One region of the Furfurilactobacillus rossiae genome, then DNA from elsewhere that is predicted to be linked to it. Evidence: predicted binding sites of a transcription regulator. Region 1 holds the regulator's gene; the other holds the start of a gene.

The links. Region 1 encodes LexA, which represses DNA repair genes until DNA is damaged. Its sites were predicted from a motif close to CNAACANNTGTTNG; they were not measured.
Region 2: a site for LexA is predicted at 5,039-5,052, ahead of uvrB (excinuclease ABC subunit UvrB). Genes of this name have one in related genera too.

Annotation. Positions count from the first base shown of each region.
Region 1 covers NZ_CP040586.1:1,545,415-1,557,357, reverse strand. The annotation lists tRNA gene LROSL1_RS07415 (tRNA-Ser) at 1-39, shown strand, start outside; gene LROSL1_RS07410 (hydroxymethylglutaryl-CoA synthase) at 166-1,326, shown strand; gene LROSL1_RS07405 (hypothetical protein) at 1,543-2,199, opposite strand; gene LROSL1_RS07400 (hypothetical protein) at 2,399-2,647, shown strand; gene LROSL1_RS07395 (nucleoside 2-deoxyribosyltransferase) at 2,801-3,241, shown strand; gene lexA (transcriptional repressor LexA) at 3,465-4,094, opposite strand; gene LROSL1_RS07385 (DUF896 domain-containing protein) at 4,325-4,564, shown strand; gene LROSL1_RS07380 (YneF family protein) at 4,656-4,880, shown strand; gene LROSL1_RS07375 (ABC transporter ATP-binding protein) at 4,977-6,728, shown strand; gene LROSL1_RS07370 (ABC transporter ATP-binding protein) at 6,728-8,578, shown strand; gene LROSL1_RS07365 (lysophospholipid acyltransferase family protein) at 8,699-9,433, opposite strand; gene LROSL1_RS07360 (tRNA1(Val) (adenine(37)-N6)-methyltransferase) at 9,721-10,479, shown strand; gene LROSL1_RS07355 (GIY-YIG nuclease family protein) at 10,482-10,766, shown strand; gene LROSL1_RS07350 (D-2-hydroxyacid dehydrogenase) at 10,913-11,905, shown strand.
Region 2 covers NZ_CP040586.1:2,079,131-2,091,073, forward strand. The annotation lists gene uvrA (excinuclease ABC subunit UvrA) at 1-2,830, opposite strand, end outside; gene uvrB (excinuclease ABC subunit UvrB) at 2,850-4,850, opposite strand; gene LROSL1_RS10105 (phospho-sugar mutase) at 5,191-6,918, opposite strand; gene trxB (thioredoxin-disulfide reductase) at 7,112-8,053, opposite strand; gene galU (UTP--glucose-1-phosphate uridylyltransferase GalU) at 8,198-9,085, opposite strand; gene LROSL1_RS10120 (NAD(P)H-dependent glycerol-3-phosphate dehydrogenase) at 9,153-10,169, opposite strand; gene lgt (prolipoprotein diacylglyceryl transferase) at 10,201-11,037, opposite strand; gene hprK (HPr(Ser) kinase/phosphatase) at 11,041-11,943, opposite strand, start outside.

The sequences.
Region 1 (11,943 bases):
TTTATAGCGGGCGCGCAGGTTCAAATCCTGTACTCTCCTTTATACCCTTGGCAGGAAAACACCACCCATTGACGTTTGATGAGTGGTGTTTTTTCTAAATTAAATTAATGCCTGGGCGTTTTTGGAAACAACTAAAATTGATCTGTTAAAAGGGAGCTTGCTAGGATGAACATTGGTATCGATAAAATGGGGTTCTATACACCTCATTTGGTGTTGGATATGACGGATTTAGCTCATGCACGCGGGGATGACCCTGATAAGTATCATATCGGCATTGGTCAATCAGAAATGGCTGTCGTTCCGCCAACGCAAGACGTGGTTACTATGGCAGCCAACGCAGCAAATCAAATTATCGACGAATCGGACAAGCAGGCGATTGATCTGATTTTATTTGCAACTGAATCTGGAATTGATAACTCTAAGTCTGGTGCCGTTTATGTCCAACGTTTGCTCGGACTAACGGAACATACACGAGCCATTGAGGTCAAACAGGCTTGTTACTCCGCAACGGCGGCTTTGCAATTAGCAAAAGACTACGTTGCTGCACATCCGCAACGTAAAGCACTAGTTTTGGCAAGTGATATCGCCCGTTATGGCTTACATACACCCGGAGAAATCACCCAAGGCGCGGGCGCTGTCGCCATGGTTGTAAGCGCGGACCCACAAATATTAGCAATCAGCGACCAAAGTACGTATTTAACGCAAGACGTGATGGACTTTTGGCGGCCAGTTTATGCAACGGAAGCGCGTGTGGATGGTCACTTTTCCGCCAACATTTACGTCGACTTTTTTACAAATGTTTGGACTCGATTCAAAAAGACATATGATGCCGATGTAACAGATTTTGACGCAATGCTGTTTCACTTACCATTTTCTAAAATGGGGTTAAAAGCACTGCGAACCATATTGCCCACGGATGAAACAGTAGCATCTCGGTTGACCGAGAACTTTGAATCTGCCAGATTGTGGAACCGGCATGTTGGCAACCTCTACACGGGCTCATTATATTTGAGCTTGTTGTCATTATTAGCAAACGGTACATTGTCAGCTAATGCTCAGCTGGGCCTGTTTAGCTATGGCTCTGGTGCAGAAGGTGAATTTTACACAGCAACGGTACAGCCGAACTATCGGAACGGGTTTAATCGGGCCAAAATTGAATCATTACTCAATGCGCGTCAACGGGTATCTGTGGCCGAATATGAACAATTATTTAATGATCAATTACCAACTAACGGCAGTACCAAAAAAACGAACATTGCGGCCGATCCCGCGCGTTTTGTGCTTGCCGGCATTGATAATGAACAGCGTCAGTACCAAGCACATTAGTTGACGAGAAATTCCGTCAATAACTACAGTCGTAACTCAGATTAGTGCCACTGCGTCAATCGCAATGGATACGACTATACGATTTTGTGACCGATAAAGTCTAAAGCTCTCGTTAATTCGAGGGCTTTTTTGTTTGCAAACGAAAAAAGACCGCCCACAGGCAGTCATGATATCTGATTCTTTAGGAAGAATGGCAATAGCTAGTTCATAGGATGATTATTGTGCAAAATTAGTAGTGGCTTTCCCATTTGTTGCACTGAATAAGACCTTTCCAGATTGATCTGGGCTGACTAAAGTCAGTGTGTAATCGTCTTTAAGCGCCTTACTAACGTTTGCAGAAGAAGTGGCCAGATTCTTAACTAAAGTTGGCCAATGAGCCTGATCAGCTTCGGACGGTTGTTTTTCAAGTGCTTCCAGCGCTTTGACTGTATTTTCGTTCTCTGGTGTAATTGTGTAAGTTTTTTTGGCACGGTCAAAGGTGACTTTACCAAGCGTTGAAAAGGCCGAGTTAAGTTGTGTCGTCATTTGATCTTCGGCTGAAGATTTAGCGGCACTTTTTTGTTTAGCTGTCTGACCATTGATAACACCGCCAGTCGGGTTAAAGGTAGACGCAGCTTTTGCCAACGACGATTGAGCGGCCACTGATGTTTGAGATGACTGCCGACTAGCAGTTTGGGATGAAGATTGGTCAGCCGTTGTTTGGCTCTGATGGTGCCAGACGGGCAGTTTAACAATTCCAAATCCCGTGATCAAAGTGAAGATGACGACGAGTGCTGCCGCAAACTTCCAGGTACCATAGTTTTGAATCGAATTAAGTAAGTAAAAAATGGCCAGAATTAATGCAATTCCACCGAAAATGGCTAAAAAAATCATGAAGATAACCTCTTTTTCTCTATCGTGATGGTTTCTATTCTACCATTGCAACTGATGAATGAAAAAGCGATATCAATTATCCATAATAAAATTCGTATGATAATCATAAATAATATTATTGAAATTGGAGAAAACGTGCGTTACACTATCCATAATCGAAACACAGAGAAGAAGTGAATGATTTCAAGGAGGACCTATTATGACAGCAACTCTAGGCCAAGGTAGTATAGTTCGGTGTTCAAAATGCGATGATTTACAAAAGCCCTTTTTGGGTAAGGTGCTTGAACACTTAGCACATCACGTTATTGTACAAATTATTAATTTTGATCCGATTGATCGGTATATGGTAGATGTGTTAGATGGACAGGTGACATTAAGAACGGATCAAGTGCGTCCGTTAAGGATGATCAAAATTAATCCGCGATCCGAGAGAACGTCGCGTGGATAAAAGACCATTGTTCATATTTTTGACAACAAGTATCGAATTAATAAAGATTTGAGCATATATAAAGTTCCATTTGTGAACATAATCGAATTTTAATTGTATGATTGTTCATTTTTGTCGTATAATTAGTGCATCAATTCGAGGAGGAATCATCCTGTGAAATCTATTTATTTAGCCAGCCCTTTTTTTGACGATGACCAAATTGATCGTGTCAAACGTGTAGAACAGGCTCTAGCGGACAATAAAACCGTTGGTGATGTGTTTAGTCCACGAAAGTCTCAATTCCCTGAATTAACGTTCGGCAGCCCAGAATGGCAGTCGACAGCATACAAGCACGATTTGGATCATCTAAACGATGCTGACATTGTTGTCGCTGTTAGTGACTTTACAGAGGATTCCGTTGACAGTGGGACGGCCTTTGAAATTGGTTATGCCGTGGCCAAAGGTAAGACAGTAGTACTAGTTCATGAAAAAACGGGCCTAGTTAATTTGATGTTAGCTCAAGGCGCAAAAACATATGTTGAGCATGCTGAAGAATTGACGGCGCTTAACTTTGATCAATTGCCAGAGCAACGTTACGTTGGTGAAGTTCAGTAGAAGTGTCTGTCTAGGAAGCACTTGCTGTGGTAATGGCGATTTTTTTAATTAAGGTACAGCAAACAGTGAAAACAGGTTGATTTGTGCAGATTTAAGCCGTGAACAAATTATTGCATGTCATGTATGATGAGACGCGGCCTATGTAAGAAGTCAGACAAAAAACTGAGGTTTAACCACTTACTTGTGGTTAAACCTCAGTTTTTTTACTGCTACAATTTTGGAATTAATAAACCGAATCACGATAGAGGCCAACAACTTTACCTAAAATAGTGACATTATTTAAAATAATGGGGGCCATGTTATCGTTCTCAGGTTGGAGTCGATAGTGATCAGACTCTTTAAAGAAACGCTTGCAGGTTGCTTCATTTTCATCGGTCATTGCAATGACAATATCACCATTGTCGGCGTTTTGTTGACGTCGAACAATGACACGATCACCAGTTAGAATCCCCATATTAATCATACTGTCCCCACGAATGGTAAGCATAAAGAGATCGCCATCATATTCGGTTAGCTCCGGTGGAACCGGGAAGTAGTCGGTAGCATCTTGGACTGCTAGAATTGGTTCACCAGCAGCAACAACACCTAAGACCGGAATCTCATTTGGCGTCGTTGACACACCAAGCGTTTGCAAACCAGCATCTGTTAATTCAATGGCACGTGGTTTAGTGGGATCCTTAACCAGCAATCCCTTTTTTTGCAAACGATCAATGTGTCCATGAACTGTAGAAGTAGAGGATAAATCAACTGCCTCACCAATTTCACGAACGGTCGGCGGATAACCTTTTTCATTAACACGTTCATAGATAAAGCGGAGTACCGCAATTTGTTTGCTTTCGGAACTTCTTGACATGTTCGTCAACACCTCGTCTTAGTTTTGCGCAGCCGCGAACAAATGTGAAAACGTGTTCGTGGTGGGTCCGGTTAGCGGAGCTACGCGATTTCGATAGTTAAAACTTAGCACATTTTTCTCTCCTGGTCAAACAAATGTTCGCTTTGCTGCAAATCTTTTCCACTTTTCGACTTCTTCTTGTATAATGGTCAGTCGAAGCCTTGGATAAATGATAAGGAGGGGCAGAATTAATGGAATCAGAAAAATTACGTGCCCGGATTAATGAACTTGCTCATAAACAAAAGACAACGGGACTAACTGATGAGGAGAAAGCTGAACAAAAGAAACTGCGAGAGGCCTTTTTAGCTAACTTTAGGAAGGCGTTTCGCTCACAAGTTGAAATGATGCAGGTGTTCGACAAGGATGGTAAAGAAGTTACGCCAGAAAAAGTGAAGGATGTCCAACGAAAAAAAGGTTTGCGAGACGATTAATTTGCCTTTTTTGACATTAAAGGGTTTTCAAGCGCGTTGATGTTGTGTAATATTATTTAATGTAATTCATCTATGGAAGGAGGTTATTTCGATGTCAACAGGGTTGTGGATTTTAATCGTTATTTTAGCGGCAGTCGCCGGTGTTGTTGGTGGCTTCTTCTTTGCGCGCCGCTACATGCAAAACTACCTTAAGAATAATCCTCCGATTACTGAAGAAATGCTACGGACGATGATGCTGCAAATGGGGCAAAAGCCTTCTGAAAAGAAGTTGAAGCAAATGCTGTCAACCATGCAGAGTCAAGCACGAAAGAGCTAATTCTGATTAATGTAATTGATTAAAACGGGCTGGATTACTCCTGCCCGTTTTTTATATTCTTTTTTAAATTGTGTTATTGGAAAGTTGGTGACCTTGGTGTCGATTTTTAGAAAACTTGCTTGGTACTTTAAGGCTGAGCGACGAACATATTTTTGGGGTGTGATTGGTTTACTGCTAACCGCCTTACTGGGCATCATTCCGCCAAGAATTATTGGTATGTTGGTTGACCTAATGGATAAACGTACGCTGACTGCTGGAAAACTTGGTCTAGCACTTGGCGTCATGACCGTTACGGCCTTGCTTGCATATGCAGCCCGCTTTTTATGGCGGACGGCCATTTGGGGAGGTGCAGCTAATCTCGAACGAACACTACGAGAACGGCTATACTGGCATTTTATGCAAATGGATACCGCTTTTTATCAACGGTATCGAACTGGAGATTTGATGGCCCATGCGACCAATGATTTATCGGCTGTTCAACGTGTGGCTGGTGGCGGGATCCTTCAGTTTGCTGATTCCATTATCACTGGTGGTACCACATTGATTGCCATGATGATCATGGTTAACTGGCGGCTCACTATTTTAGCCGTCCTGCCGTTGCCGTTGATTGCGATTGTGGCTCGGTATGTGGGAACGAAAATTCACGTAGCCTTTGGCGAGTCACAGGCCGCTTTTTCTCGTTTAAACAACAAGGCACAAGAGAGTATTGAAGGTATTAAGGTTATTAAAACGTTAGGCCAAGAGAAACAGGATGAGGCAGATTTTGAGGGGCAGGTTCAGGACACCATCAAAATCAACCGTTATACCAACTTTTTGGATGCAATGTTCGATCCGTTGATCACGGTGATCATTGGTTTGTCATACGTGGCGACAATTGTCTTAGGCGGCCGATATGTAACAAGTGGGGTGATCTCGCTGGGACAATTGGTGACATTTATTGCCTATGTTGGGATGTTAGTTTGGCCAATGTTTGCGATTGGTCAACTATTCAACACTATGGAACGTGGGAATGCTTCCTACGACCGGGTTAACTTTTTACTGCATGAAAAGTCTAGCATCGTTGAAAAAACGGACGGGATTAAACAGCCAGCAACGGGTACTATCGATTTTGACGTCAAGGCATTTAATTATCCGGATGATAAGGAACCACGGCTAACTGACGTTGATTTTTCATTGTCTACTGGTCACACACTGGGCATTGTTGGCCGAGTTGGGGCCGGCAAGTCGTCCATTATTAAGTTGCTCCTACGGCAATTTGATGACTATCAAGGCGCAATCAAAATGGGTGGTCATGATATTCGCGATTACACGCTGGATGCTTATATTCGATCAATTGGTTACGTGCCTCAGGATAGTTTTTTGTTTTCAACGTCCGTAAAGGGGAACATTGCTTTTGCAAATCCTGATTTAAGTGATCAGGCTATTGAAGATGCCGCTTATACCGCTGCGTTTGATACCGAGGTCGATAATATGCCGGACGGTTATCAAACGGAAGTTGGTGAAGAGGGGGTATCACTTTCCGGTGGTCAAAAACAACGATTGGCTATTGCCAGAGCGTTAGTAATCGATCCTGAAATATTAATTTTAGATGATGCCTTGTCGGCGGTTGATGCCAAAACTGAGGCACAGATTCTTGAACGTTTAGGTAGTAATCGCGCTGGCAAAACGACAATTATTGCCGCACATCGTTTAAGTTCAGTTGTTAATGCTGATGAAATCCTAGTGATGACGGATGGTCATATTAGTGAACGAGGCACTCATGCTGAACTGATGGCCCAAAATGGGTGGTACAAACGGATGTACGATCAGCAACAATTGTCAGATTCGATTGGAGGTGGCAATGACTAATGGCACAAAATAATCATGAGTCGGCCTGGGCTCGAAGTATGTCGATGAAAGAACAGACAACAGTTATTAAGCGGTTGTTACCTTATGCGGCGCCATATAAATGGGATTTTATTTGGGCAATTGTCTTTGCCTTTTTGGTTAGTTTAATTAATGTATTGTTACCAAAACTGATGTCAACGTATATGGATCAATATTTAAGAGTGCATAATTCAGGCTTGCGCGTCGTTCTCTTCTTTGCTGGATTTTACTTCCTTGGCACGATTATCAAGGCGATTTTCCAATTTGGACAGGAATTCTTGTATGCCATGGGTGGCGAACGGATGCTTGAAAATGTTCGTGTTAAGATGTTTCGCAAGCTTCACACACTGGGGATGCGCTATTTTGACCAAGTGCCGGCCGGATCAATATTGTCGCGATTAACCAATGATACGATGTCATTTCAGACATTCTGGGCACTGTTTGCTGCCGCTATTGTGGCGTTATTCTCAGTGATTACATCGTTTTACGCCATGTACCGAACTAACGTTAAAGTTTCACTGGTTGTATTGGCCTTTTTACCGATATTAATTTTTGCGATTTGGTATTATCAGCATTTTAGCAGTCGGGTCTACCGGTCCATGCGTGAACGACTGAGCGAACTGAACGCTAAACTAGCGGAGTCCATTAACGGAATTGCGGTGATTCAGGAATTTCGTCAGGAACACCGAATGAATCGCGAATTTGAACAAACCAACCAAGCCTATTTTGATACACGGCGGGCAATGATTCGCACCAATTCATTGCTACTGGGTCCAATTATTGATTTGCTGTTTGCTCTGGGCGAGGTTGCTGTGCTATGGATGTTTGGTATCGATGCATTTCATCACTTTGTTCTTGCAGGTACGATTTATGCGTTTGTCCAATACCTCAGCAATTTTTACAATCCGATGGCAAACATGATGGATTCACTTTCTGATTTTCAAGACGGTATTGTTGCCGGTTCACGTGTTTTACGGGTGATGGATGATCAAACACTCGCTCCGCAACAGCATCCGGTCGAGGGCGCTAAAATTACTCGAGGGAAAATCGAGTTTAAACACGTTAACTTTAGTTATGATGGTGAACATGATGTGCTACATGACGTTTCCTTTACTGTCGAACCAGGACAGACGGTTGCATTAGTGGGTCACACGGGTTCTGGTAAATCTTCAACAATAAATGTTTTGATGCGGTTTTATGAGTTTGGTTCGGGTCAAGTCTTGATTGATGATCGTGATATTCGCGATTACAGTATGGCCGAATTACGTCAACGTTTCGGGCTTGTCCTTCAGGACTCATTTATGTTTTACGGCGACATTGCATCGAACATCCGCATGTTTGATGACAATATCAGTGATCAACAAGTTGAAGATGCTGCGCGTTTTGTGTCAGCAGATCGTTTTATTGATCAATTGCCTGACAAATATCATGCTCGTGTCATTGAACGTGGTGCCAGCTATTCCGGTGGTCAGCGACAACTGTTGTCATTTGCACGCACGGTGGCACATAATCCAAAGGTGCTTATATTGGATGAGGCAACGGCCGACATCGACACAGAAACTGAAGCACTTATTCAGGACGGTCTTCAAAAATTGCAAAGTGGGCGGACCACGATTGCAATTGCACACCGGCTGTCAACGATTAGAAATGCCGATCAGATATTGGTGCTGGATCAGGGTCGAATTGTTGAGCGAGGCACGCATGCTGATTTGCTGGCTAAGCGAGGGCGCTATTATGATATGTACCGGTTGCAAACAGCCGTTGACGCAGATCAACGTGAGGCACTTCTTAACAGTGAGGAAAACAATGCTAGCGCTGAACCCCAGCCTTGAGTGAAATTATGACTGAGACAGTCTGTTGGATATGATAAAAATAAGGGTGTACTGACGATTCCAAATCTGGAATTATCAGTACACCTTTTTAATAACAATAATTGTGCTGTGGTTGGCTAATTATGATTTACGACTGTTGTGGACTTCTGGCTTAGTTAACTCTGCCAAATGTTCAGCTTCGACTTTTTCTTCAGTTTTCTCTGCAGCCTGTTTTTGTTGATATTCTTCATAGAGCTTTTGATTTGGATCCACATAGTGGAAGGACGGATCAATTTCTTTATCTAGAGCATCAAAAGCGGTTTGCATTTGTTGATCAATTTGTTGTTGACCGGCATCATCAGTTTTGAATTTACGGTCGATATAAATTGGTTCACCGAAACTGACTTTGACACGCTTGCGACTGAACAATCCCATAAAGGTCAATGGTCCTTGATAAACAGTGGGAACCAAGGGAACACCAGCAAGCTTAGCGATGACTGTGGCGCCGCCCTTCATTTCACTGGAATGACGAGTGCCAGAAGGAAAAATGATTGTTGACAGTTCACCCTGCTTTAAAATCTTGACGGGGGTCTTGATTGCTGAAGGACCTGGGTGATCACGGTCTACCGGATAGGCGTTGGCATGGTTGAGCACAAACCGGATGATTGGATTTTTGAAGAGCTCCTTTTTGGTCATGAACGAGAATTTTCGAGGTGATGCGGCTAGAGCGTAATAAATCGGATCAAACCACGTTCGGTGCGGCCCTACAAGAATGTAGGTTCCTTCTGGCAAGCGGTCTTTATGTGTAATTTTTGGTCGTCCGTTGACAATTAGCAGGATAATGCGGGCGACAACACGAATAAATGAATAGAACAAGGCGGTGCCTCCAAGTCTTAAATGTTTTTAAAAATAGGTAACCTAAAAAGCTGATAATATAATATGATTGACGTTTCCCGAATGTCGAAACATTGGCCTTAGTTTAAAAAATAAGTTGAAATTCGTCAACCCCGTTGATTACTGACATAGATAAAGCTGGTCGCCATTGGTATTTGGAAATCTACTTGCAATTGCTAGGCTAGACCATAATAATTCTGATAAGAGTATGACGAAGATGACCCTAGAATGCAAGGTTGAAACAGTCTGTGAAAGAAGTGAACATATTAATGGAACCTAACTTACTGCCAGATGAACGAATTGACCAGTTATACGGTGCCGATATTAAAATTATTCAAAGCAAAACCGTTTTTTCATTTTCACTAGATGCGGTTCTATTAGCTGATTTTGCCAATCCCGACAGAACCAGGCGAGGATTAACTGTTGATTTATGTGCCGGTAACGGGGCGGTCGGTTTGTTTTTCAGTCCCAAAACAAAAGGGCAAATAAAAATGGTTGAGATTCAACCGCGTCTGGCCGACATGGCTCGGCGATCAATTATTCTTAATGGTTTGGCAACACAGGCGGAAGTGCTGACAATGGATCTTAACGACGTGACGACGGTAATTCGTCCAGATTCTGCTGCGGTGGTGACGTGTAATCCACCTTATTTTGTCGATGCACCAACATCTCAAAAAAATCCCAATGAACATTACGCCATTGCACGCCATGAACTGACGACGACGTTAGCGGATGTGATTAACGCGGCCTCCGGGTTGCTTAAGATGACCGGTCACGCGTATTTTGTGTTCCGTCCAGATCGTTTTTTGGAAATGATGACGCTCCTGCAGGCGGCTCGTTTGGCACCCAAACGGTTGCAGTTTGTGTACCCAAAACCGGGGCACGAAGCCAATATGTTCCTAGTGGACGCTATCAAAGACGGCAAAATAAATGGTTTAAAAGTATTACCACCGTTGACTGTTGCAGACAACGAAGGTAACTATGTTGGTCATGTTCGTGAATTGCTTTACGGAAACGAGGCGCAATAACAGTGTCAAAGCCTTATTATTTTTATGTGCTACTTTGTGCCGACAACACACTGTACGGCGGTTTTACAGACGATGTTGGCCGACGCTTTGCAACCCATCAGGCAGGCAAGGGAGCTAAGTACACACGACCAGCGTTTCGCCATCCATTAAAAATGATTTACGCACAGGCGTTCGAGGATAAATCTAGCGCACTAAAGGCTGAGTATGCGTTTAAGCATCAGCCGCGAGCCAAAAAAATTGCCTTTCTCCAGGATCATCATGCTAACCCGTTTGAACGTAATGATTAGTAATTAACGACGATTGACCAGTCGTTTCATTAGCTGTAGTGATTGGGTGTCATTCTTTCATCGAAGAAGGAGTTAGTTTTGTGCTAAGCTAAATTGGTATTCAAGAATTGAAAGATTCACCAATTTTGCTTGGAGGCATAAACGTTATGAAAATTTTAGCTTATGGCGTGCGAGACGATGAAAGACCTTACTTTAAGGCTTGGCAGACAGCACATCCCGAGGTAACTGTTTCGTTGACACCAGCTATTTTGGATGAACATTCCGTTGATGAGGCTGCTGGTTGTGATGGGATTAGTATTTTACAAACGGATCCAGTAGGGCCAGCGGTATTTGAACGATTGGCCAAGGAAAATGTGCGATCAGTGTCATCGCGAATCGTGGGCACGGACGCCATGGCGCTCGATACTGCAAAAAAGTTAGGTATTAAAGTGACCAATGTGCCTGCTTATTCTCCGGCAGCAATTGCGGAATTTACGGTTAGCCAGTTGTTACAATTGCTGCGCAACACGCGTCGTTTTGAAGCTAAAATTCACGCTCAGGATTTTCGTTGGGCACCGGATGTTTCGCAGGAGTTGAATCAACAAATAGTTGGTGTGATCGGCACTGGCAGAATTGGTCGAGCTGCAATTCAAATATATCGTGGTTTTGGCGCGAAGGTTGTTGCCTATGATGTTTACCACAATCCTGAATTGGAAAAAGAGGGCATCTATGTTGACTCATTGGCCGATTTATATCAGGCCAGTACTGTGATTACATTACACGCGCCAGCAACCAAAGATGATTTTCACATGCTGGATCAGGATGCTTTTGCCCAGATGAATGACGGCGTTTGGATCGTTAACGCAGGACGCGGCACGTTGATTGACAGTCAGGCGCTGATTACAGCGTTGGATAGTGGCAAGGTCGCGGGCGCCGCCTTAGATACTTATGAAAAGGAATTGCCCATTTTTAACCACGATTTAAGAGGTCAACAAATTGATGATCCAACTTTCAACAACTTGTTTGCTCGCGAGAACGTTTTAATGACGCCTCACATTGCTTTTTATACAAATGTGGCCGTAAAAAACATGGTGACCGTTTCACTCGATCATAATTTGAGCTTGATTCAAACAGGTGCCTCTGAAGATCAGGTGATTTAATGCTTGTCACAGCACTTGGCGTTTGGTATACTAATTGT
Region 2 (11,943 bases), 530 kb from region 1:
TATCTCGTTCCAACACTGGTTTCAGGTACTGACCAGTGTAGCTTTCCTTAACTTCAGCAAGCTCTTCCGGTGTCCCAGTCGCAATGATTTGGCCACCACCGGCACCGCCTTCTGGGCCAAGGTCAATTAAATGATCGGCAGTTTTAATCACATCCAAATTATGTTCAATGATCAAAACCGTGTTGCCATGATCAACCAGTCGCTGCAAGACAACCATCAACCGTTTGATGTCATCAGAATGCAACCCTGTTGTTGGTTCATCTAAGATGTAGAAATTACGCCCATTGGCCTTCTTGTGTAGTTCAGAAGCTAACTTCATTCGCTGAGCTTCACCACCTGAAAGTGTGGTTGCTGACTGACCCAAATGAACATATCCCAGACCGACATCAACAATTGTTTGTAGCTTACGCGTAATCTTAGGAATCGCAGCGAAAAAGTCCAAGGCTTCGGAAACCGTCATGTTCAGAACGTCTGAAATATTCTTACCCTTGTACGTCACTTCAAGTGTTTCTGAATTGTAACGGGAACCATGACAAACTTCACAAGGCACATAGACATCTGGCAGAAAGTTCATCTCAATCTTTAAGATTCCGTCACCATGACAGGCCTCACAGCGACCACCTTTAGTGTTGAATGAGAACCGGCCCTTTTGATATCCACGTAATTTAGCTTCATTCGTTTGAGCAAACAAATCACGAATGTCATCAAACACACCCGTATAAGTAGCGGGGTTTGAACGCGGTGTCCGTCCGATCGGTGACTGATCGATATCCACAATCTTTTCAATGTTGTTCACGCCGGCAATACTCTTGTACTTACCAGGTTTGGCGGAATTGTGATTGAGCTTTTGAGCCAGTACCTTTTCAAGAATACTGTTAACCAATGTGGATTTACCGGATCCTGACACACCAGTCACGACTGTTAACTCACCTAGTGGGAAACGTACATCAACATTCTGTAAATTGTTTTCTGCGGCCCCCTTTAATACGATGGCCTTACCATTCCCCTTACGTCGCTTAAGCGGCACCGGAATGAAGTCTTTCCCAGCTAAATACCGACCAGTTAATGACTTAGTACTGCGCTCAACCTGTTTAGGCGTTCCAGCGGCCATAACCTGGCCACCATTTTCGCCAGCACCAGGGCCAATATCAATTAAGTAGTCGGCCGCCCGCATTGTATCCTCATCATGTTCAACCACAATCAGGGTATTGCCCAAATCTCGCATCTTCTTGAGTGAACTGATCAAACGATCGTTATCACGTTGATGTAACCCAATGGAGGGTTCGTCAAGAATATACAGTACACCCGACAGATTCGAACCGATTTGGGTAGCTAAACGAATTCGCTGCGCCTCACCACCAGACAACGTTCTGGCGGATCGACTCAGTGTAAGATAACCCACGCCGACACTCGTCAAAAATGATAACCGATCGCGAATTTCCTTAACGATTGGTTCCGCAATCACTTTGTTTTGCTCACCCAAAGTTAAGCCCTGGAAGAATGGCAACTCATCATCAATCGCCATTTCAGAAACTTCACCAATATGCCTCCCGTTAATTTTAACGGATAGTGCCTGGCGATTTAGCCGATACCCGTGACAGGTCTGACATGTCAGTTCAGTCATATACTGACGCATTTGATCACGTGTAAAGTCAGAATTAGTTTCCTTGTAGCGACGTGACACATTGTTCATGACACCTTCAAAATCGGCATCGACATCACGAACACCACCAAAGTCATTTTCATAGTGAAAATGGAACTTTTTGCTTGATCCATGAAGGACCATATCGCGTTGCTTCTTAGGTAACTTGTTAAATGGTGTATCCATATCAATCTTGTTTTGTTTAGCAAACTGTTCCAGCATGCTTGGATAATACATGGAACTAATCGGATTCCATGGTTCCAAAGCACCCTCACGAAGTGTCTTACTGGGGTCTGGAACGACAAGATCTTCATCAACTTCCAGTTTGACTCCTAATCCTTCACAATCGGGGCAAGCGCCAAGTGGTGCATTAAACGAAAACAGCCGTGGTTCCAATTCGCCGACCGTAAACCCACAAATGGGACATGAATAATGTTCTGAGAACTGCATCGGTTCACCATCAATGATGTCGGCAGTCGCATACCCATCACTCAAACGAAGGGCAGCTTCAAATGAGTCAAACAAACGACTCCGACTATCACCGTCTGGATGTACAATTACCCGGTCAATGACAATATTGATACTGTGATATTTGTTTTTATCTAGTTCAGGTACCTCATCGATATCATAAGTTTCGCCATCTACTTGAACACGCACAAATCCTTCACGTTTAATCTTGGCAAAGATTTTCGCATGTTGCCCTTTCTTTCGACGCACAATCGGTGACAATACTTGAAGTCGCGTCCGTTCAGGCAGTGCCAGAACCTCATCAACCATCTGCTCAACAGATTGGCTGGTAATAACTGTGCCGTCGTTTGGACAGATTGGTGTTCCAACCCGTGCCCATAGTAACCGCAAATAATCATTGATTTCCGTAACAGTCCCAACAGTCGACCGCGGATTTTTACTGGTTGTCTTCTGATCAATAGAAATCGCCGGGCTCAGACCGTCAATTGAGTCCACATCCGGTTTATCCATCTGTCCAAGAAATTGACGCGCATATGCGGACAAACTTTCGACATACCGTCGCTGTCCCTCCGCATATAACGTATCAAACGCAAGCGAGCTTTTTCCTGAACCAGATAACCCCGTAATGACTACTAGTTTGTCACGTGGAATCGTGACATCAATATTCTTTAAATTATGGGCACGTGCCCCATGTATTACAATTTTGTCGTTATTTGCCATTGGTTACCTTTGCCACCCTTTACTGTTTGGCTTTTAATTCCATGATTGTATCACGCAACGTTGCCGCTTCTTCGAAGTCCAATTTCTTGGCGGCTTCTTGCATTTGCTTGTTCAAACCAGCCAACATTGCGTTCTGATCGGATTTTGACAGATTATCAAAGTCTTCCTCATTAAGTGTTGATTCTTTCTGACCATCACCAGTTGGCGCTGTTACCGTGATGTTATCACGAATTGGCTTAACGATAGTTGTCGGCGTAATGTGATGTTCTTCGTTATATTTTTCCTGAATCTCACGGCGACGTTTGGTCTCATCGATGGCCGCCTGCATAGAACCTGTAATGGTATCCGCATACATAATAACCGCCCCGTGTGAATTACGGGCAGCACGACCAATCGTTTGAATCAATGACCGTTCATTTCTTAGGAATCCTTCTTTATCAGCATCCAAGATTGCAACTAAGGACACCTCAGGCACATCAATTCCTTCACGGAGAAGGTTGATGCCGACCAACACGTCAAATTTGCCCAAACGTAAATCACGGATAATTTGCGTTCGTTCCAAAGTTTTAATGTCACTGTGTAGGTAACGAACCCGGATACCCAGATCTTTCAGGTAATCCGTCAAATCTTCCGCCATTTTCTTGGTCATCGTCGTGACAAACGTCCGCTCATGGGCCTCAATCCGCTTATTGATCTGACCAACGAGATCATCAATTTGACCCATAATTGGTCGAACTTCAATCGTTGGATCGAGTAAACCCGTCGGCCGAATAATCTGTTGAACCACTGTGTCCGTTTGTTCATGCTCGTAGTCACCAGGTGTTGCGGACATGTAAACGACTTGGTTAATGTGCTTTTCAAACTCGTTAATTTTTAGTGGCCGATTATCCAGTGCACTTGGCAAACGGAAGCCATAATCAACCAGCATCTGCTTTCTAGAACGGTCACCTTTATACATACCACGCACTTGTGGCATCGTAACGTGACTTTCATCCACGACTAGTAAAAAGTCTTTCGGGAAGAAGTCTAGAAGCGTAAACGGCGGTTCACCGGGTTTCCGGCCATCCATATGACGGGAATAGTTTTCAATCCCACTCGTATAGCCCATTTCACGCATCATTTCCATGTCGTAAGTTGTCCGTTGCTGTAAACGTTGTGCTTCCAGCAACTTGCCTTGATCCTTCAACACCTTTAGCCGATCTTCCAACTCGTCACCGATCGTCGTAATGGCATGATCCATGATGGCGTCATTAGTCATGAAATGCGTGGCTGGGAAAATTGTGACGTGATCACGATCACCAACTACCTCACCAGTCAGTGCATCGACCTCTCGCATCCGATCAATTTCATCACCGAAAAACTCGATTCGTAGCGCATGTTGATCTTCAGATGCTGGGAACACTTCAACAACATCCCCGTGCACTCGAAAACGGCCACGTTGGAAATCAATATCATTACGCTCAAACTGAATGTCAACCAACTTGCGCATGAAATCATTACGTTCGATTGTCTGACCGACCCGCAAGGAAATGACATGGTCTTTATACTGGTGTGGATCACCTAAACCAAAGATTGATGACACCGAAGCCACGACAATCGTATCATTCCGTTCCAAAAGCGAACTAGTAGCCGCATTACGCAATTTATCAATTTCATCATTGATTGATGAATCTTTTTCAATGTACGTATCAGATGAGGGAACATAGGCTTCCGGTTGGTAATAATCATAGTAGGAAACAAAATATTCAACGGCATTGTTAGGGAAAAACTCCTTAAACTCACCATAGAGCTGTCCTGCCAATGTTTTGTTGTGTGATAGAACCAGTGTCGGTTTGTTAACGTTAGCAATCACATTACTGATTGTGAATGTTTTACCGGTTCCCGTAGCACCCATCAAAATCTGCGCTTTTTTACCGTCTTCAATCCCATCTGTCAACGCTTTGATGGCCTCCGGTTGATCACCAGTTGGCTTATACTTTGAGACTAAATCAAACTTTCGATCTGCTTGACGTTCAATCATGCCAGACGTTACCTCCCCTAGTTCATTTACATGGTCTAATTATTGTGATGGTAAGTGATAAACCATCATCAACACGATTTAAAAAACAGGTTCATGACTGCACTGGTCGGCTCGATTCGCTTGGGTAATTCATTGCGACCATATTGCTGTTCTGAACCCGTCAACTTAGCGTAACTATTCTAGCATACCGAACATACTTTCGCACGAGATATGCACACTTTCGGTTAAAAATATGCATTCACTCACTACAAAAAACGTGTGCACGGTAACGGAATCTCTCATCCCGTCAATCGTGCACACGTTCTTTTTATTCATTGTCGAAATTTGTATCAAGCAAAAACTAATCAGCAACAAAAGCATTGATGTCGTCAGCAAACTTCTTTAATTTGGCGTTTGCTTCATCCAAAGTGGTACCGTTTGTACCGATATAGAACTTGATCTTTGGTTCAGTTCCTGAAGGACGAACAGCAATCCATGTACCATCCGTTAACCAGTACTTCAACACTTCAGCATGTGGCAGGTCCAGTTGTTCAACATGACCATCTGTAAAGGTCTTTGTACCCTTAGCAATGTCATCAACAGCAGTCACATCGTAACCAGCGAAGCTCTTTGGAGCAGCCTGACGGAACTTCTGAATGATTGCTTCGATCTTCTTTGGCCCTTCAATACCTTCAAAGGTTTGTTGAATCGTTTGTTCACGGAAGTAACCATATTGCTTGTACAAGCCTTCCAAGCCATCGTATAACGTCTTTCCTTGTTTACGATAGTACGCAGCAATTTCAGCCAGCAACGTTAAGGCTTGAATAGCATCCTTATCACGAACAAATGGCTTAATCAGATACCCGTAGCTCTCTTCAAAACCAAACATAAACGTGTGGCTGTTTGTATCCTGGAAGTTTTGGATCTGTTCAGCGATAAACTTGAAACCAGTCAGCACATTGATCATGCCAACGTGGTAGCTTTCGGCAATCTTGGTGGCAAACTCAGTTGAGACGATAGACTTAACAGCCACCGCATTAGCAGGCAATGTACCGGCATTTTTGTTTGCTTCCAAAATATAATGCAACATCAATGCGGCGATTTGGTTACCAGTCAATAATTGGTAGTCACCATTTGGCAAACGCACTGCGGTTCCCAAACGATCAGCATCTGGATCTGTTGCAATCAACACGTCCGCATTCTTTTCTTTACCCAATTTAATTGCTAAATCGAAAGCTTCAGAAAATTCTGGGTTAGGGAACTTAACCGTTGGAAAATCGCCGTCTGGTTCAGCTTGTTCTGGTACCGTGATGAAGTTTTTAAAACCAGCATTGCGTAATGCACGTTCACCAGGCATTCGTCCAGTACCGTGAAGTGGCGTGAAGACAAAGGTCATGTCCTTACCTTCTTCAGCGGCCAAATCGTGATCCACTGTGACAGTAGCGACGTTATCCAAGTACGCCTTATCCACGTCTTCACCGATAATCGTTTCCAACCCGTTAGCCTTTAATTCAGCTTCATCGGCAGTTTGGATAGCAAATAGATCAGTGACCTTACGAATGTAACTCGTAATTAAATCAGAATCCTTCGGTGGCATTTGCGCACCATCTTCACCGTAAATCTTGTAACCGTTGAACTGCTTTGGGTTATGACTTGCGGTAATCATGATGCCGGCAAACGTCTTTAAATGACGAACCGTAAAGGACAATTCTGGTGTTGGCCGTAAACCTTCGAACACAAAACTCTTGATGCCATGTTGGCCTAAAACCTTCGCGGCCTCGTGGGCAAACTCAGTTGAATGATGACGAGAATCAAAACTAATGGCAACACCACGTTGTTTCACGTCATCGCCCAAAGTATCCATATATGTAGCTAAACCTTCTGTGGCCTGGCGCACCGTATAGATGTTCATCCGGTTGATCCCAGGTTCCATGACACCACGCATCCCCGCAGTACCAAAACTCATTGGTTGATAGAAAGCATCTTCCAATGCCTCATCATTACCCTTTAACGCTGCTAATTCTTTCTTCAAACCCGTTTCCAGGTTTTCTTGATTATCCCAAACCTGGTAAGTATCTTTCCAATCCACAGTTGCATCTCCATTCATCTAGACCAAAGTCACAAATATACGTTAAGTATACCGCATTCATATTGTTTGCGTCGCCCGTTCATCGGGCTTTATCAATCAAAACAAATAAAAAAAGCGTGCCTTACACAAAAAATTGCAATTTTGCAACCTTCTGTATGCAGCACGCTCCGATTATTCACTTAAAATCAAATATTTAATTAACCGCAGCCTTAGCCTTTAAATCCTCCAAATATTGGAAAACCTGTTGGCCAGCAATACCGCCGTCACCGACAGCAGTGGTAATCTGGCGTAAGTCCTTTTCGCGAACATCGCCAATAGCAAATACACCAGGGACACTGGTCCGCATCTTGTCATCAGTTGGAATCCAACCAACTTCGTTTGTAACGCCAAGACCAGCGAATGGTTCTGTCATCGGCACATTACCGACATAAATGAAGACACCATCGGCAGCCATTGTGCTGGTTTCACCGGTTTGGTTGTTCTTTAATTCAACACCAGTGACTTTCATGTCGTCGCCAACAATTTTAGTTACTTCTGTGTTCCAAACAAAGTCCATCTTCTCGTTAGCAAACGCGCGATCCTGAGCCACTTTCTGGGCACGTAACTGATCGCGACGATGAACAACAGTCACCTTATCGGCCAATTGAGTCAGGTAAATGCCCTCTTCAATGGCACTATCCCCACCGCCAACAACAACGACGTGTTTATTGCGGAAGAAAGCACCATCACATACAGCACAGTAGGAAACACCACGGCCTGAAAATTCAGTTTCCCCCGGCACACCAAGCTTGCGATACTGAGAACCTGTCCCAATAACAACCGCCTTAGCAGTGTATTCATCAGTGTCTGTAGTCACAGTTTTAGTATCGCCATTGTCGACAATCTTTTCCACAGCACCATAACCATACTCAGCACCAAACTGCGTGGCACCTTCATACATGGCGCTAGCTAAATCAGGTCCTTGAATAGATTTAAAACCCGGATAGTTTTCAATTGCGGCAGTATTGTTCATTTGACCGCCATAAATTCCGCGATCCAATAGCAACACTGACAAGTTTGCCCGTGAAGCATACAGTGCTGCAGTCATCCCACCGGGGCCAGCACCGATCACAATCACATCATAGTTTGTTGCCATATCGACTTTCCTCCTACTGCCTAACATTTTTCAATGCTCACAGTCTACTATCTTTTCGTAAGTAATACAAGCTTTTTGCTTATACCCCCTGAGGTAAAAACGTGCTGACCCGATTAATCCGGCGTCAGCACGTTTCTGCATTCATTATTTTGTATTAGCTTTAATTTCGTCAGCCAATTGAAGCACGTAGTCGCGAAGTTCGTCCTTCACGTCCGGGTGACGCAAACCAAATTCAATGTTTGTCTTGATCAAACCAAACTTGTAACCAACATCATAACGGTCACCTTTAAATTCGTGAGCGTAAACATGTTGCTTCTTGTTCAGCAGGTCAATGGCATCTGTTAATTGAAGTTCATCGCCTTTGCCATAAGGTGTTTGTTCCAAAGCTTCAAAAATTTCAGGTGTCAATAAGTAACGACCAATGATGGCCAAGTCAGAAGGAGCGTCTTCAGGTTTAGGCTTTTCAACAAAGCTCTTAACCTGATACAAACCATCAGAAACTTCCTTGGCTGGGTTGATCACACCATACTTGTTCGTTTCTTCATGAGGAACACGCATAACGGCAAGGGTTGAATCACCTGTTTCTTCATAACGGTTAATCAGTTGCTTCGTTAAAGTAACTTTATCTTCCATCAAGTCATCACCAAGTAAAACAACAAATGGTTCATCACCGATAAAGTCTTTTGCAGTTAATACAGCGTCACCTAAACCACGCATGTGGCTTTGGCGGATGAAGTAAAGGTTGCTGTCGTTACTTGATTGGACGGCATGCAACATAGCGTCCTTACCCTTACTTGCCAAATCAGCTTCCAATTCAGGGGCTGAATCAAAGTGGTCTTCAATAGAACGTTTGCCACGTCCTGTTACGACACAGATTTCCTCGATGCCGGCCTTGTGGGCTTCTTCAACAATAAATTGAATCGTTGGTTTATCAACGATCGGCAACATTTCTTTGGCGATTGCCTTAGTTTCTGGTAAAAAACGCGTGCCATAACCCGCTGCAGGGATAATGGCCTTTCTAACTTTTTGCATAACAACAAATTCCTTTCGTTTTTCCCACGATAACGTGGTCTACTTTACCCCAGCCACAACCAACTTGTTAGCCAATTTCAGCGCGACCTTCACGTTGCATCAATCCGGTAATGACTGAGCGAACTTCGGCCCCGTTGTACAGGACGTCATAAATGGCGTCAGTGATTGGCATATCAACATGGCGTTTAATGGCTAGTTCGTGGGCCGCCTTTGTGGTAGCCACACCTTCAATTACCATACCCATGGTATCAATGACTTCTTGTAACGATTTGCCTTGACCCAGTTCATTTCCCGCACGCCAATTGCGTGAATTTGAACTTGTCGCCGTTACAATTAAATCACCAACACCAGAAAGGCCGATAAACGTTAACGGATTAGCACCAAACGATTGACCTAATCGACTTATTTCAGCTAAGCCACGGGTCATTAATGCAGCCTTCGCATTATCGCCATATCCCAGTCCATGTAAAGCACCGGCACCAATAGCAATAATGTTCTTTAAGGCGGCACCAAATTCAGCACCAATCACATCCGTATTAGTATAAACCCTAAAATATGAGTTCATAAAGAGTTTTTGTACTTTTCTCGCCGCATCCTCATTTAATGATGCGGCTGTTATCAACGTAATATCCTTTTTCGCAACATCTTCGGCATGGCTAGGACCGGACAGCACAACAACCGCGTCTCGGTTGGCAGATGGAATCTCTTCCGTTAACATTTCTGAGACCCGTTTATATGTTTCTTGTTCCAATCCCTTGATTGCGTGCACAATCGTTACTTTTTGATGATTAGTAATTAATAATTTAGCAGCCTGAGCGCTGACCTCACGAATTGCCTTCGTTGGTACAACAAACAAGACAACCGACGCGTCCTTGATTGCTTCAGCCATATCATCAGTTACCACCAGGTTATGTTGGTATTCAAAGCCTGGCATATAGGCCTGGTTTGTGTGGTGTTGATTCATTTCTTCCACCTGGCTGGCTTTATGGGACCACAGAGCAACTGTTTGACCATTTTCCGTCAATAAGTTTGCCAGCACACTGCCCCAAGATCCAGCGCCCAGCACTGCAATTTTTGTTGTCATTAGTTTCTCCTCAATTTATTGCGAACGTGAGTTATTTCTTTGTAACCGTCATTCCTGATAAATAAGATGGTACATTATGCTGTCGACGCCGAATAATCAACCACACCCAGGCACCAATAAACAAAACAACGGACAACCATTGTGACACTCGCGCCGGGCCTAACATCAAGCTATCGGTTCGCATGCCTTCCACGAAAAAACGACCAAACGCATACCATGCTACATAAATAAAGAACACCTCGCCACGCAAATACAGCCCCTTAATATGACGCGTGGCTAACAAAAAGACAAAGCCAGCGATGTCCCATACGGATTCATACAAAAATGTAGGCGTACGATAAACGCCACCAATGTCCATCTGCGTAATGATAAACTGTGGCAAATGCAAGGCCTGTAAATGTGCCAATGTGGTTATTTTACCAAAAGCTTCTTGGTTCATAAAGTTCCCCCATCGACCAATCCCTTGCGCCATAATCACGGTCGGTGCTAACACGTCCAGAAACAGAAATGTCGGAATTTTACGCCAGCGGGTAAATAGAATAACCACAATAATGGCACCAATTAGTGAACCATAGATCGCGATCCCACCATCCCAGATGGCAATAATCTGATCTAAATGATGTTGATAATAGGACCATTGAAAGACCACATAATAGATACGCGCAGAAATCAGCGCAACTGGTAGTGCCCAGAGTAAAAAGTCATATAGATCATCGGGATTAATCTGACGTCTGCGGGCTTCACGAATGGACAACCATAACGCAATGAAAACGCCGGTGGTAATAATGACGCCATACCAATGAACCTCAATGGGTCCTAAATGCAGTGCGATTGGGTTCAACGCCCCAACAAGTGAAGTAAACGCCATTCTTTAATCCTTACCCTTAGTGGCCGATGCACTATCATCGGTCGTCTTTGCTTCATTTGCTGCCTCAGCAGCTTCATCACGTTTAGAGTTTTCCTGAATCAAACTATTTAAATTATCGTCGAATGTCTTTGTTGCATCATACCCCATGGATCGAGCACGGAAGTTCATCGCGGCAGATTCAATAATGATGGCTAAGTTACGACCTGTCTTAACGGGAATTGAAATCATCGGTACTTGAACGTCGAAAATTTGGCGCTCATCATCGGCGTTGCCCAGACGATCAAATTGAGCATCAGGGGTCCAGTTTTGCAAGTGGACAATCAGTTGAATCTTGGCCTGACTTCTGACTGCGCCAGCACCAAACAGATTCATCACGTCGATAATACCAATCCCACGGATTTCCATTAGGTGGTTTAAAATCTTTGGCGCCTCACCAACTAATGTTTGTTCATCCTGTTGATAAACATCCACCCGATCATCAGCAATCAGTCGGTGTCCACGACGAATAAGTTCCAGGGCTGTTTCAGATTTACCAACACCTGAGTCACCAGTAATAAGAACCCCAAGTCCATAAATATCAACTAACACACCATGAATCGATTGCCGCTTGGCCAATACGCCGCTTAAGTAAATCGACATATTTGAAAGAATTCGCGATGACGTTTGTTTGGACCCCAACACAGGAATATGTTGTTCCGTTGCCGCCTGAATTAACTCTGCCGGCGGTTCAATTCCGGTTGACACAACAAAACAAGGCGTTTGGGGATCTGCCATTTTCCGCATAATCATGAGTAGCTCCTCATGACTCATCTTTTTAGAAAATGATGTTTCTGTGATCCCCAGTAACTGAATGCGTTCCGGTGGATAATAGTTAAAATAACCGGTCATTTCCAGACCCGGACGAGA